DNA from 2 places in the Gordonia sihwensis genome. Region 1 is predicted to be linked to the other one. Evidence: riboswitches for the same ligand, from Rfam matches in the RefSeq annotation. Region 1 holds a riboswitch; the other holds the start of a gene.

Region 1 (7,569 bases):
TCGGTAGTCGCCGAGTTCGAGACCGTCCTCGGCGATGACGTGTCTGCCGAACAGGTCGATCACCGGCCGGCTCCGCTGGACCTCGTGGATCGTCGCGATCCGGAGTGCGTTCTCCTCCGACCGCGCCTCGGCCGCGAGGTCGGCGAGAATCCGCGGGTGCCGGCTCAGACGCTCCATCGCCCACGCGAGCGTGGTCGCGGTGGTCTCATGACCGGCGGCGAGCAGGGTCAGCAGTTCGTCGCGGATCTCCGCGTCGGACATGACTGTGCCGTCGTCGTAGCTGCTCTGCACCATCAGCGCGAGGATGTCGTTGCGCTCGGCGAGGTGGGCGTCAGCGCGGGCCTGAGTGATCAACGGCGAGATGACTGCGTCGTACTCGGCTCGCTCGGCGTCGAATCGGTTGCGCGGGTTGGCCTTTCCTCCCAACCGCGGCAGTTCGGGAAGCGTGGCGAGCCGCGACCCGTTCGTCACCAACGAAGGCATGAGGTCGGCAAGCGCGTCGAGTCCGCTGCCCTGCGCCCCGAACACCGCGCGGAGGATGACGTTCAGCGTGATCCGCATCATCGGCTCGAGCGTCGCGAAGGGACGTCCGACCGGCCAGCGCGACGCCTCCGAGGCGAACTCCTGCGCGACGATCGCCTCGTACTCCTTGATTCGCCGCCCGTGCAGCGGCGGAGTGAGCAGACGCCGTCGGCGCCGGTACTCGTCGCCGTCGAGTGCGAACATCGAACCGCGGCCCAGAGTGCGCCCGAGGTTGGGCCGGACGTTGACGACGGTGTCCGACTTCGCCATGCACAGTTGCTTGGCCATCGCCGGATCGCTGATCAGCACGGTCTCGCCGAAGAACGGAAGGGACAGCGCGGCGGCGTCGCCGTAGCGGTGCGCGATCCAGCGCAGGGATCGACGTCGGTCGACGAGGAATCCGGCACCCTGCACCGCGCGCGGCAGTCGAGGGCCGGGTGGAAGACGGTGCGGCCCGTCGGCGCGAGTGCGTTCCGGATCGGAGACTTGGAGATCCACGACATCGTCCTTTCTCGGGAGCGGGCACCGGCGGAACGCGGCCCGCGTCCGCTCTGGTACCAGTCAGTACCAACGGTACGATGAAGTACCGAACTTGCCAAGGGGACCCGTGAGGTGGGAGATGCCGACGACAGCGCAGGAGAGCCCGACCGTCCGCGGACGGCTGCTCGACGCGATGCGCCAGTGCCTGACCGATCGCGGCTACCAAGCGACCACCATCGCCGACATCGTGCGTGTGGCACGCACGTCGAAACGTTCCTTCTACGCCGAGTTCGCAGACAAGCAGGAGTGCTACGTAGAACTGCTGGGCGCCGTCAACGTAGAACTGCTGGCGGCAATCGAGACGGCCGTCGACCCGGCGTCCGCGTGGCCGGCGCAGGTGCGACAGGCGGTGCACGCCTACATCACGGTGTGTGAATCGAATCCCGGCACCACGCGCAGCTGGATTCGGGAACTGCCGGCTCTCGGTGACGCGGCCCGTGCGGTGCAGCTCGCTTCGCTGGAGGCGTTCACGGCTCTGATGGCACGCCTGACCGGCACGGACCGGTTCCACGCCGCGGGCATCCCGCCGATGTCTCGCGAGACCGCGGTGATCGTCTGGGGAGGCATTCGGGAACTCGCGGCATCGACGATCGAACGCGGCCTTCCGCTGAGCTCGCTCGAGGAGCCGGCGGTGGCGGCGTGCGTCGCACTGGTCGGCGGCACGGCCGCTGCGCGCGCCGTCGACTAGGGGGTACGCGCGATCGGCGGGGATAGTGGAACAATAGAGACCCGTGACGGCGATTCGACTGGACGGCAAACTCACCCGCGACGAGATCTTCACCGATCTGAGCGCCCGCGTGGCGCGGCTCAACGCAGCCGGGATCACTCCCGGACTGGGAACCGTGCTCGTCGGCGACGACCCGGGTTCGCACTCGTACGTGAAGGGCAAGCACTCCGACTGCGCCAAGGTCGGCATCGCGTCGATCCGCAAGGATCTCCCGGCCGACGCGACCACCGAGCAGCTGAACGCCGCGATCGACGAACTCAACGCGGACCCCGCGTGCACCGGCTACATCGTGCAGCTGCCGCTGCCCAAGCACCTCGATGAGAACGCGGCGCTCGAGCGCATCGCACCGGAGAAGGACGCCGACGGTCTGCATCCGATCAACCTCGGCCGCCTCGTGCTCGGTAAGGAGTCGACCCTGCCGTGCACGCCGCGCGGCGTGATCCACCTGCTGCGCCGCTACGACATCCCGCTCGACGGCGCGCGCGTCACCGTGGTCGGCCGCGGCGTCACCATCGGCCGGCCGATCGGCCTGCTGCTGACCCGCCGGAGCGAGAACGCGACGGTCACGCTGTGCCACACCGGTACCCGCGACCTCGCGGCCGAGGTGAGCCGCGCCGACATCGTGGTCGCGGCAGCCGGCGTGCCGCACCTGATCACGGCCGACATGGTGAAGCCGGGTGCCGCCGTCATCGACGTCGGCGTCAGCCGCACCGAGGCGGGACTCACCGGCGACGTGCACCCCGACGTCTGGGAGGTCGCCGGCGCAGTGTCGCCCAACCCGGGCGGCGTCGGTCCGCTGACGCGCGCATTCCTGCTGGCGAACGTCGTCGAGCGCGCCGAAGCTCAGCTGGCGGACCTCGAGAGCAAGTGATGGCGGCCGAGGCGTCCGGGGGTGCCGCGCACGACGGGCCCGTCCCGGTCGACTCGGCACGGGTGGAATCGATGCGCCGTGCCCGCAAGCTGCACGGCTTCATCGCGAACGTGCCCTACTACACCGTTCTGGCGGTGATCGCCGTCGCGGCGCTGCTGGTGCTGATCGACCGTTGGCGACGCGGGGCATTCGTCTTCGGCTCGGCGATGCTCCTGGGCGCGGTGTTCCGTGCGTTCCTTCCGGCGAATCGCGTCGGCCTCCTGCAGGTGCGCAGCCGCGTCTTCGACATCTGCGCCATGGCGGCGCTCGGCGGCACCGTGCTCTGGCTCGCCACATCGATCGACTCGCTCGGAACCGCATAGCACCTCCGCCGGGTCGGCGCCGTGATGTGTCACGGTTGAGGCATGACCGAATCTGCCGACGCATGCGATCTGTATCGCCGCTGGATCGATGAATTGTGGAACGGGCCGACCGACCGTGAACGTCTCAAGGCGGTCGCCGAGGAACTGGTGAGCGAGGACTTCCTCGGGCACTGGCCGAGCGCGGAGGTCGCCGGTCCCGGCAAGCTCGCCGCACTGGTCGACGCCACGAAAGCCACCTACCGGGACCTGGTCTTCGAGGTGGAGGTCGGGCCGTTCGCCGCCGACGGCTACGTGGCCGGGCGGTGGGCAGGTCAGGGTACGACGTCCGACGGACAGATCTCGTATCTGACGGGCAACGACATCCTGAGCGTCCGCGACGGACGGTTCACCGAGTACTGGGTGACCTCGACGGAACTGTGAGAGTGAGCGCTGCGGGGTGCGGCTCAGTCCGCCGACCGCCGCAGGCGCGCGACGTCCATCGTCTTCGCGAGGAGTTCCCGGATCGGCTCGAACTCGGTGAGGAATCCGTCGTGGCCGGCGTCGGAGCGGATCACGTGCAGCCCGCCGACGCAGTCGCCGAGCTCGCGGGCGATCTCCTCGAGCTGGTACAGCGGATACAGCCGGTCGGAGTCGATGGCGCCGACGACGGTCGGCACGCTGCATCCGGCCAGGGCCGCCGCGACGCCGCCGCGGTCGCGGCCGACGTCGTGGTTGTTGAGGACGTCCGAGAGCACCACGTAGGCGCCCGGATCGAAGCGCCGCTTGAGCTTCTCGGCCTGGTGCTCCAGATAGCTGGCGATGGAGTAGCGGCCGTCGACCAGCGGGTTCTCCTCCCCCTGGGGGCGGTTCTCGAAACGCTGGTCGAGCTCGCGGTCGCTTCGGTAGCTCAGATGCGCGATCCGGCGCGCGATACCCATTCCGGTGCTGGGGGAGCGGCCGGTCCCGTAGTAGTCGCCGCCCTGCCACGCGGGATCGGACTTGATCGCCTCGATCTGGGTGGTCTGCGTGCCGATCTGATCGGCGCTGGCCCGCGCGCCCACCGCCAGCACCAGCGCGGCGCCGACCGCGTCGGGGTAGGTGACCGCCCATTCGAGGGCACGGGCACCGCCCATCGAGCCGCCCGCGACGGCGGCCAGCCGGCTGATGCCGAGTGCCTCCAGCGCGAGCGACTCCGACCGGACGAGGTCGCGAACGGTGAGCCGCGGGAAGCGTGACCCCCACGGCCTGCCGTCGGGAGCGAGGGAGCCGGGACCGGTGGAGCCGAAGCAGCCGCCGATCGCGTTCGGCGCCAACACGCACCATTCGTCGGTGTCGACCGCGCAGCCCGGCCCGATCAGTCCGTCCCACCATCCGGTCATCGAGAACTGATCGTCGGCCGGGCCGGCGACGTGCGAGTTACCGGTGAGCGCGTGCAGCGCCAACACGATGTTGTCCCGGGCCGCCGTCGGCGTGCCCCACTTCTGGAAGGCGACGGTGACGTCGGCCAGCGTGGCCCCCGAATCGAGAGTCAGATCGCCGATCGAGACACTGACCTGAGCTCCGTCCGGACGGGTGGCCCAGTCGGGGTCGCTCACCGTCGTGGCCGGGTCGATACTGACCGACACCTGGCCTCCCTTCAGTGGACGAGACAACGGCAGTGGACGAGACAACGGCTACTTGACTCGCGCTGCCGCGGCGAACCCGGTGGTGAGGTCGGCGAGGATGTCGTCGATGCCCTCGATGCCCACGGCGAGCCGGACTAGACCGGGCGTCACACCGGCGGCCAGCTGCTCCTCCGGGGAGAGCTGGCTGTGCGTGGTGGACGCGGGGTGGATCACCAGCGAGCGGACGTCGCCGATGTTGGCGACATGGCTGTGCAGGGTCAGCGCGTTCACGAAGGCCTTGCCCGCCTCGACGCCGCCCTCGATCTCGAATCCGATGACCGCGCCGGCGCCCTTCGGCAGCAGCTTCTGCGCCCGTTCGTAGTACGGCGACGACTTGAGACCGGCGTACGAGACCGAGGTGACCTGGTCGTTGGCCTCCAAGAACTCGGCCACCTTCTGTGCATTGGAGACGTGGCGCTCCACGCGCAGGCTCAGCGTCTCGATGCCCTGAGCCAGCAGGAAGGCGTTGAACGGCGAGATGGCCGCGCCCGTGTCGCGCAGTAATTGCGTCCGCGCCTTGAGCGCGTAGGCCGGAGCCCCCAGGTCGGCGAAGACGACGCCGTTGTAACTCGGGTCCGGGGTGGTGAAGCCGGGGAACAGGTCTTCACCGTCGCGCTGGACGCGCCAGTCGAAGGTGCCGCCGTCGATGATGACGCCGCCGATCGCGGTGCCGTGACCGCCGATGTACTTGGTAGCCGAGTGCACGACGATGTCGGCCCCGTGCTCGATGGGATTCAGCAGATACGGCGTCGCGACCGTGTTGTCGACGATCAGCGGGAGGCTGTGCGAGTGTGCGACGTCCGCCACTCCGGCGATGTCGAGGACCTGATTGTGCGGGTTCGCGATGGTCTCACCGAACAGTGCGCGGGTGTTGGGCCGGATCGCCGACTTCCACGACTCGAGATCGTCGGGATCGTCGACGAACGAGACCTCGATGCCGAACTTCGGCAGCGTGTAGTGGAAGAGATTGTATGTGCCGCCGTAGATGCGGGGGCTAGAGACGACGTGTCCGCCGGCCTCGACGATGTTCTGAATCGCGTAGGTGGTGGCGGCCTGGCCGGAGGCCACCAAGAGGGCCGCGACGCCGCCGCCGAGAGCCGCGAGGCGCTGCTCGACGGTGTCCTGCGTCGGATTCATGATCCGGGTGTAGATGTTGCCCGGCTCGGCGAGCGCGAACAGGTTCGCCGCGTGGTCGGTGTTGTCGAACACGTACGACGTGGTCTGGTAGATCGGCAGTGCGCGTGTCTTGGCGGTCGCGTCGACTACCTGCCCGGCGTGCACCTGGGTGGTCTCGAAGCTCCAATTCGCGGCGTCAGACATGAGACGTCATTCTCTTTCTTCGGTCGGCGGCCCGGGGCGGGCCTCGTATGTTGGGTCCGACCCTCGGACCCGCGCTTGCTGCGGCGACTTCCGTCGCAGCCAGGTCATCACCCGGAGCACCCCACCGCGGATGGAGGGTTGCCGGTCAGCAAGCCGGGGCTGTGCGCTGACACTCATGACCTGTTGCTGAGGATATATCAACTCGATGCGGCTGTTGAAACGGCTTCACCGCCCCTGGTCGTAAATCTGTCGACTCGGTGGGCGATGTGGTAGGACCGCGCAAAAGCGGCGACCGGTGCGAGCGGTCGGTCTCGGCGCGTCGGCGCTGTGTACAAGGAGAACTGCTGCCGCACAGTGCATTCGGCGCGGATCTGCGGTGGCACGGCGGTGCTTGCACGATCGCTCGGTCGCTGAGCTGCTCATGGGATATGCTGGTTAAAACAGTACGCGCGTTCTGTTTGGAGCCCGCCGCGCCGAACGACCGTCCGTATTACGTTTGAGGACGAGTGGCCGGCGGTCTACTGCTGAGGAGGGCACAGAGCCATATGGGCAAGATCAAGGTCGAGGGCACCGTCGTCGAACTCGACGGCGACGAGATGACGCGAATCATCTGGCAGTTCATCAAAGAGAAGCTGATCCACCCCTACCTCGACATCGATCTGGACTACTACGACCTCGGGATCGAGACCCGCGACGCGACCGACGATCAGGTCACCGTGGACGCCGCGCACGCGATTCAGAAGCACGGTGTCGGCGTCAAGTGCGCCACCATCACCCCCGACGAGGCCCGCGTCGAGGAATTCGGTCTCAAGAAGATGTGGCGATCGCCGAACGGCACCATTCGGAACATCCTCGGCGGCACCATCTTCCGCGCTCCGATCCTGATCTCGAACGTGCCTCGGCTGGTGCCCGGCTGGACCAAGCCGGTGGTCGTCGGGCGTCACGCCTTCGGTGACCAGTACCGCGCCACCGACTTCAAGGTGCCCTCGGCGGGAACGGTCACCATCACGTACACGCCCGACGACGGAAGCGAGCCGATCGAGCACGAGATCGTCCGAATCCCGGAGTCGGGCGGCGTCGTGATGGGCATGTACAACTTCAACAAGTCGATCGAGGACTTCGCGCGCGCGTCGTTCAACTACGGACTGCAGCGCAACTATCCGGTGTACCTGTCCACCAAGAACACCATCCTCAAGGCCTACGACGGCGCGTTCAAGGACATCTTCGCCGACGTCTTCGAGCGTGAGTTCAAGGCCGAGTTCGATGCCGCGGGGCTGCACTACGAGCACCGGCTGATCGACGACATGGTCGCCTCGTCGCTCAAGTGGGAGGGCGGCTACGTCTGGGCGTGCAAGAACTACGACGGCGACGTCCAGTCGGACACCGTGGCCCAGGGCTACGGCTCGCTCGGACTGATGACCTCGGTTCTGATGACACCCGACGGCCAGACCTGTGAGGCCGAGGCCGCGCACGGCACCGTGACCCGGCACTACCGGCAGCACCAGCAGGGCAAGCCGACGTCGACCAATCCGATCGCGTCGATCTTCGCCTGGACGCGTGGTCTGGACCACCGCGGCAAGCTCG
Region 2 (7,569 bases), 1.9 Mb from region 1:
CCCGTGGAGAAGACGACGGCGTCGTAGTGCTTGCGCAGGTCGGCGAGGGTGATGTCGGTGCCGTAGTCGATGTTGCCGAGCAGGCGGACCTGGGGCTTGTCGAGCACCTTGTGCAGAGCGTTGATGATGCCCTTGATGCGCGGGTGATCGGGTGCGACGCCGTACCGGATGAGACCGAACGGGGCGGGCATGCGCTCGTAGAGATCGATGCTCACGCCGCGCTCGGACGCGGTGTCGGACTTCATCAGTGCATCGGCGCAGTAGATGCCGGCCGGCCCGGCACCGACGATCGCGACCCGCAACGGGCGGCTGTTGTCACTCATTTCCAGGTGCTTCCTCAGCTGGTTGGACAGGGATACCTCTACGTTATGTCTTGTGAGGTCGCCGCCAAAATTTCGATGTGAGGTATACCTCAGTCGAAGATCGGGTGCCGAAAACTATTGACGAATCGCGCCCGGTGAAGGTGGCCCGTTGCCGGACGGCACGGTTGAAAGTCCCTGGACATGGGCCGATACACTCGGCTGTCATGAACGAAGACCAGCCGGCGTCTCACGACCTCCCGGAGGACGACCAGCCGCGGTCGTGGAAAGCGGCGCTCCCGATGATTCTGGCCGGTGCGCTCGTGGTGGTGCTGCTGGCGTGGGTCCTGATCGCCGCTCTGGTGAATCCGCCGGAGGAACGGCTCAGCGACTCCGCTCAGGTGCAGCACACGGTCAACGACATGTACAGCGCGATGGGCACGCTCAACTACGACCAGTACGTCGGCTCGTTCTGTCAGGCCGATGTGGACGCCGCCGACTTCCCGAAGTCGGTCCAGTTCGCGGAGCAGAACCGCGCCGAGAACGAGGCCAAGGGCAAGATCGTCGTGCCGAACATGGACGTGGAAGTCACCGGCGACAGCGCCACCGTGAAAGCGCATTGGAACCGCGAGAACACCGCGGACGACGAACAGACGACCTCGCTGCGGCTGATCCGGGAGAACGGTGAGTGGAAGGTGTGCAACCGATGACTTACAGCGGCGACGTGACGTGTGAGCAGGCATGGCAGCGGCTCGCGGAGAATCCGAAGGCAGTCCTCATCGACTGCCGCACGCAAGCGGAATGGAACTTCGTCGGAGTGCCGGACACCGAATCGCTCGGCAAGCGCACGCTGTTCGTCGAGTGGATCGACTACCCGAACGGTGCGCCCAATCCGCGCTTCGTCGACCAACTGCGCGAGGCCGGCGTGGAGCCGGACGACGAACTGCTGTTCCTGTGCCGCTCGGGCCATCGGTCCATCGGTGCCGCGGAGGCCGCGGTCGCCGCCGGATTCGGGCAGGCGTACAACATTCTCGACGGGTTCGAAGGCCCGATCGACGCCGACGGGCACCGTGGCGGGGCCGGTTGGCGCGCCGCGTCGCTGCCCTGGCGACAGTCATGAAGGAGTCTGTGAAATGAGCCGAGAGCTGCCCGACTGGGTTTCTCCAGAGACCGTCGCCGTGCGCGGTGGGATCCTTCGCTCCGGCTTCTTCGAGACCTCCGAAGCGCTCTACCTCAACAGCGGATACGTCTACGAGTCGGCCGAGGCGGCCGAACGCGCCTTCACCGGCGAAGAACAGCGTTTCGTCTACACCCGCTACGGGAATCCGACCGTCGCGATGTTTCAGGAGCGGCTCCGCCAGATCGAGGGGACGCAGGCCTGCTTCGCGACGGCGAGCGGCATGGCCGCGGTGTTCGTGGCACTGGGTGCGCTGCTGAAGAAGGGCAGCCGCCTCGTCGCGGCGCGCAGCCTCTTCGGTTCCTGCTTCGTGATCTGCAACGAGATCCTCCCGTCCTGGGGCGTCGAGACGGTCTTCGTCGACGGAGAAGACCTCGACCAGTGGGAGCGGGCCCTCGCCGAGCCGACGGACGCGGTGTTCTTCGAGACGCCGTCGAATCCGATGCAGACGCTGGTCGATGTCCGCAAGGTGTCGCAGATGGCGCACGCGGCCGGCGCGACGGTGGTGCTCGACAACGTCTTCGCGACCCCGCTGCTGCAGCGCGGTCTGGACATGGGCGCCGACGTCATCGTGTATTCGGGAACCAAGCACATCGACGGCCAGGGCCGGGTGATGGGCGGTGCGGTGCTCGGCACGCAGGAGTTCATCGACGGCCCGGTGCGGGAACTGATGCGTCACACCGGTCCGGCGCTCAGTCCGTTCAACGCGTGGGTGATGCTCAAGGGCCTCGAGACGATGAAGCTGCGCCTCGACCAGTCGGTCGCCACCGCGCTGCGAGTCGCCGAATTCCTCGACGCCGATCCCCGGGTGGCCAAGGCGATCTATCCCTTCCTGTCGTCGCACCCGCAGTACGAGCTGGCGCGCTCGCAGATGTCCGGCGGGGGAACGGTCATCACGTTCGAACTCGCCGACCGGCCGGGTCTTTCCGGCAAGGAGCGGGCCTTCGAAGTGCTCAACGGACTGCAGATCATCGACATCTCCAACAACCTCGGTGACGCCAAGAGCCTCATCACGCATCCGGCCACCACCACCCACCGGGCGATGGGGCCCGACGGCCGTGCGGCGATCGGTCTCACCGACTCGATGGTCCGGCTGTCGGTGGGTCTGGAGAGCGCGGACGATCTGCTGCGCGATCTGGACGCGGCGCTGGGCTGAGCTCAGGCGTCGGCACGCACCGGGCGGTCCGCGTCGGCCAGTGCACTGAGCACCGTCTGGAACTTCGCGGTAGTCTCGGCCACCTCGGCGTCGGGGTCGGAGCCGGCGACGATGCCGCCTCCGGCCCAGGCGCTGACCCTCGTGCGTGACGAGTCGAGCTCGAGACACCGGATCGAGACCACCCATTCCCCGTCGCCGGCGGCGTCGCACCAGCCGACGGTTCCGGCGTAGAACTCCCGCGGTCCTTCGACCTCCTCGATGATCCGCGCCGCGGCTTCGGTCGGTGTCCCGCAGACGGCGGGCGTCGGGGAGAGCAGCGCCGCCAGTTCCAGCGCCGTGATCGTCGGATCGGCCAGCTCTCCGGTGATCGGCGTCGCCAGATGCCAGACGTGGTTGGTGGAGATGGTCTGCGGCCGGTCGGGGATGGCGATACGGCTGCACAGCGGTTGGAGCAGGTCGCGCAGATAGTCGACGACGTACGCGTGCTCGCGCAAGTCCTTCGCCGAACGGCTGAGTTCCTCGGCGGCGTTCGGAACGGGACGGCCTCCGGCGTCGAACTTCGGGGCCGACCCCGCGTAGGGAACGCATTGGAGGATGGAACCGCGTTTGCGGAGCAGGAGTTCCGGACTCGCGCCGATCAGCCAGTTGCCGTCGTGTCCCGGCGCTGCGCTCAGATCGGCGGCGAACACCGTCGACCCGCCGGCAGTGGCCGTGAATCGGCCGATCAGTTCGGCAGGCTCGACGGCCCGGGTGAGCGACGCGCCCAGGCTGCGAGCCACGACCACCTTCTCGGCGGCGCCCGACGCGATGGCGTCGAGTGCGCGGACGACTCGCTCGCGGTGCACCGAGTCCGGGGTCACCGAGACCTCCGCGACCACCGAGCCGTCGACCGTCGCGGGAGTGGCTGCGGGGGAGAAGTCGACCCGTTCGGGGGCGATCAATGATGCGGGACCGCCGGTGTCGAAGCCGAGGGCGCCGCCGACGAAGTCGACGGTGCCGGCGGCGAGGGCCTCTCGCGCCTGCGCCACGGAGCCGAACGCGGCGCGCACTCCGAATCCGCGGGCGTTGAGATCGGTGTTCGACAGCAGAAACGACAGACCGGCAGGCACCTGGCCAGGTTACCCGCGAGAGCTAGACGGACTTCGTTGCTGTGATGCGCTTCTCCCTGATCAACCGCTTGAGGAGGTCGCGGCCCGCGGATCCGGCGGAGACGGGGTCGGCGCCCGCGTCGGCACCCGACATGTTGACGCAGGTGCGACCGTCGACGCTCGAGGTCGCGTACAGCCACTGCTCGGTGTGGCCGTTCGCGGAGTCGTCACGGCTCTTGGTCTTCCACTCGCCGACGGAGGCGGTTCCGGAGCAACTGTCGGCGAACACCACCACCGTGTGTACCGGGGTCCCCGAGCCGGATTCGCCGAGCGAGGTGAGGTCGTCGGACATCTGCGACAGCACCCGGTCGTCGTCGGCGGCCCGCAGCACCACGACGGGCGCGCCGTCGTTGGTGTCGGTGACGGCGGTCCAGCCGGCGGGCACCCGGACCTCCACGGACGTCCCGCCCTTGAGCGCGAACGTCCGCGTGGTCTCCGGCGCCGCACCGGTGTCGCTGTCGGAGTCCCAGGGGGCGAGGATCAGCAGCGTCGTCAGTCCGGCGACCACCAGTGCGGTCACCGCCACGATGCCGAAGAACATCGGCTTCGGACCCTTCACCGGCGGCTGCTGCGGCCACGGGCCGGGCGGGAAGGGGTTCGGTGCGTACGGCGGCTGCGCGGGTCCGTACCGGTGGGGCGGCCCGTACGGCGACGGCTGTGGCGGTTGTGTCAGGGGCGGTTGTGGCAGGGGCCGGCCGGGAGCGCCGCTCGGATACTGCGGGTCGGACGGATGAACCACGGGAGGCCTTTCTGAACAGGGATGTTGAAACCACGCTAACTGCGGATCCGCCGGTGATTACACCCGCCGTGGTTTTAATGCTTTCCGCGAATGACGCGTACCGGCATCCTTGACGGCGGGTCACGAGAACCGGTGCGAAGCCCTGGCTGGCCGGTCGGCAACCCTCCACCGCGGTGGGGTGCTCCAGGTGACGACCCGGCCGGCGTCGACCGACGTCCGGCAAGTGCGGAGATCTACTGGAGTCGTGTCATGACCGCAATCCTCGACCGGGCCGTGTGCCCGGCACCCATTCGTCCCCTCGCGCCGGTGGTCGGTGCCGACACCACGGTGCCGACCACCGCAGGGGGCGAGACCGTCTACGCGAACCTCGACTACGCGGCATCGGCCCCGGCTCTCGTGTCTGTCGCGGAACGGCTCTCCGGCGCGTTGACCGAGTATGCGAGCGTGCATCGGGGCGCGGGCCATCTCTCTCAGGTCACGACAGCGCGATACGAACAGGCTCGGGAGACCGTCCGGCGGTTCGTCGGCGGTCGAAGCGACGACACGGTGGTGTTCACGCGCAACACCACCGACGCCGTCAATCTCGCCGCGCACGTCACCCCCGGCGACGTGGTGGTGCTCGACATCGAGCACCACGCCAACCTGCTGCCCTGGACCCGGACGGGCCGCGCTCGCGTGGTGCCGGCGGCCCGCACCGTCGAAGAGACGGTGGGGCGGCTCGAAGCAGAACTCGCTGCCGCGCCCGCCGCGTTGCTCGCGATCACCGGTGCGTCGAACGTGACCGGCGAGGTGCTGCCGATCGGACGGCTGGCCGCGGCGGCGCATCGGCACGGCGCGCGCATTCTGGTGGACGCCGCGCAACTGGTCCCGCACCGCGCCGTCTCGATCGCGTCCTGGGGCATCGACTACCTCGTCTTCTCCGGCCACAAGCTGTACGCGCCGTTCGGTGCGGGCGTGCTGGTGGGCCGCGGCGACTGGCTCGATGCGGCGGAACCGTACCTGGCCGGCGGCGGCGCCACCGCCGACGTCGACCTCGACGGCGGAGTCGCGTGGCACACCGGTGCCGCTCGTCACGAAGCCGGATCTCCCAACACGCTGGGGGTGGTGGCGCTCGCAGCGGCGGCGCAGGCCCTGCAGGACATCGGTTTCGAGGAGATCGGCTATCACGAGCACCGGTTGCAGCAGCGTCTCGACGAGGGGTTGGCGCTGCTGCCCGGCGTGCATCCGCTGCGGGGCTTCGACGATGCGGCCGACCGCGTCGGTATCGCCGGCTTCACCGTGGAGAACCATTCCCCGCGCAGTGTCGCCGAATATCTGTCGGTGACGCGGGGGATCGGCGTGCGCGACGGCAAGTTCTGCGCGCATCCGCTGCTGCGGAAGCTGGGCTACCCCGACGGTGCGGTCCGGGCCAGCTTCGGTCTCGGGACGTCGTCGGACGATGTCGATCGTCTGCTGGCCGCGCTGTCGGATCTGGTGCGGCGGTAGATTTCTCGTCCGCTTTCACAGCGGGCGCGGTGGGGTTCGCCGGGCGCGGGACGTACGTCCATTTATGCCGAAATTTCTCAGTTGCGGCCGGGAGCCGGCACCTCTCATACTTGCAGAGCGCAATTAGTTGATTGCAGACTGCAACGAAGAGGGATGAGAGTGAAAGCGACGCCCGAACAGCTCGACGAGATGTTCGTCGCCCTCAGCCGATACACGCGGCTCAGGGATCGGGCGCTGCACACCGGAATCTGGAACGGACGCAATGGCTCACTCGAGACCGCCGCGTACCGAGCGCTCTTCGTCCTGCGGAACGGCCCGATGCGCTCGCGCGACCTCGCCGATCGGCTGGTGACAGACCCCTCGACCACCAGTCGGCACGTCGCGCAGTTGGTGAAGGAAGGATTCGTCCGGCGCGAGGCGCACCCCGAAGACGGGCGTGCGTCGCAGCTGGTCCTCACCGACGACGGCCGGGAGAAGGTCTGCGAGATCGCCGAGTCGAGACGACGACTCGTCGGCGAAACCGTGGAGGACTGGTCCGCGGAGGAGTTCGAGATATTCGTCCGCCTCCTCGGCCGGTTCGTCGACGCGGTCGAAACCCGAATCTTCCCCTGCACCACGAAAGCTGATTGATGAGTTCACCAACTGCCGCCGCGGACTTCCCCGGCCGGAACCTGACGCATCGTCAGGTCCTCACGATCATGAGCGGACTCATGATCGGCATGTTCCTCGCCGCGCTCGACCAGACGATCGTGTCGACGGCGATCCGCACCATCGCCGACGACCTGCACGGATACGACCTGCAGGCGTGGGTCACCACCGCTTACCTGGTGACCTCGACGATCGTGACGCCGCTCTACGGCAAGCTGTCGGACATCTACGGACGCAAGCAGTTCTTCCTGCTCGCGATCACGATCTTCATCATCGGGTCGCTCCTGTGCAGCATGTCGACGTCGATGTACGAGCTGGCCGGCTTCCGTGCGCTCCAGGGTCTCGGCGCGGGCGGTCTGTTCACGCTGGCGATCACCACGATCGCCGATATCGTCGCACCGCTGGAACGCGCCAAGTACCAGGGTTACTTCCTGGCGGTCTTCGGCACGTCCAGCGTGCTCGGCCCGGTGCTCGGCGGTTTCCTCGCCGGCGCGAACTCGATCCTGGGCGTCTCCGGTTGGCGCTGGGTGTTCCTGGTGAACGTGCCGATCGGCCTCATCGCGCTGGTGGTCGTCTACAAGGTGCTGAACTACCCGCAGCAGAAGCTGACCGGACACCGCACCGACTACTGGGGCGCTACCGCTGTCGCGGTGGCCGTCGCGCCGCTGCTGATCGTCGCCGAACAGGGCCGTGACTGGGGCTGGACGTCGCTGAACAGCGTCATCTGTTACCTGATCGGCGCCGCGGGTATCGCCGCGTTCATTGTGATCGAGAACAAGATGGGCGACGAGGCGATCATCCCGCTCCGCGTCTTCAAGAACCGGGTCTTCGCACAGGGCATCCTCGTCTCCCTCATCGTCGGTGCGGTCATGTTCGGCGGTATCTCGATGCTGCCCCAGTACTTCCAGGTGCTCCGT

Evidence for each region. A riboswitch is a leader RNA that binds a small molecule or an ion and turns the genes downstream of it on or off. The one in region 1 is predicted to bind S-adenosylmethionine.
Region 2: another riboswitch for S-adenosylmethionine. It lies ahead of P5P27_RS16505 (aminotransferase class V-fold PLP-dependent enzyme); the one in region 1 lies ahead of P5P27_RS05125 (bifunctional o-acetylhomoserine/o-acetylserine sulfhydrylase).

Annotation. Positions count from the first base shown of each region.
Region 1 covers NZ_CP121248.1:1,069,084-1,076,652, forward strand. The annotation lists gene P5P27_RS05095 (cytochrome P450) at 1-1,020, opposite strand, end outside; gene P5P27_RS05100 (TetR/AcrR family transcriptional regulator) at 1,142-1,750, shown strand; gene P5P27_RS05105 (bifunctional methylenetetrahydrofolate dehydrogenase/methenyltetrahydrofolate cyclohydrolase) at 1,794-2,660, shown strand; gene P5P27_RS05110 (DUF3017 domain-containing protein) at 2,660-3,022, shown strand; gene P5P27_RS05115 (nuclear transport factor 2 family protein) at 3,065-3,442, shown strand; gene metX (homoserine O-acetyltransferase MetX) at 3,466-4,626, opposite strand; gene P5P27_RS05125 (bifunctional o-acetylhomoserine/o-acetylserine sulfhydrylase) at 4,675-5,985, opposite strand; SAM riboswitch class IV at 6,052-6,166, opposite strand; gene P5P27_RS05130 (NADP-dependent isocitrate dehydrogenase) at 6,531-7,569, shown strand, end outside.
Region 2 covers NZ_CP121248.1:3,444,653-3,452,221, reverse strand. The annotation lists gene P5P27_RS16535 (FAD-dependent oxidoreductase) at 1-323, opposite strand, end outside; gene P5P27_RS16530 (Rv0361 family membrane protein) at 527-1,009, shown strand; gene P5P27_RS16525 (rhodanese-like domain-containing protein) at 1,006-1,419, shown strand; gene P5P27_RS16520 (O-succinylhomoserine sulfhydrylase) at 1,433-2,632, shown strand; gene P5P27_RS16515 (isochorismate synthase) at 2,635-3,741, opposite strand; gene P5P27_RS16510 (hypothetical protein) at 3,764-4,339, opposite strand; SAM riboswitch class IV at 4,638-4,751, shown strand; gene P5P27_RS16505 (aminotransferase class V-fold PLP-dependent enzyme) at 4,769-6,004, shown strand; gene P5P27_RS16500 (MarR family winged helix-turn-helix transcriptional regulator) at 6,158-6,634, shown strand; gene P5P27_RS16495 (MDR family MFS transporter) at 6,634-7,569, shown strand, end outside.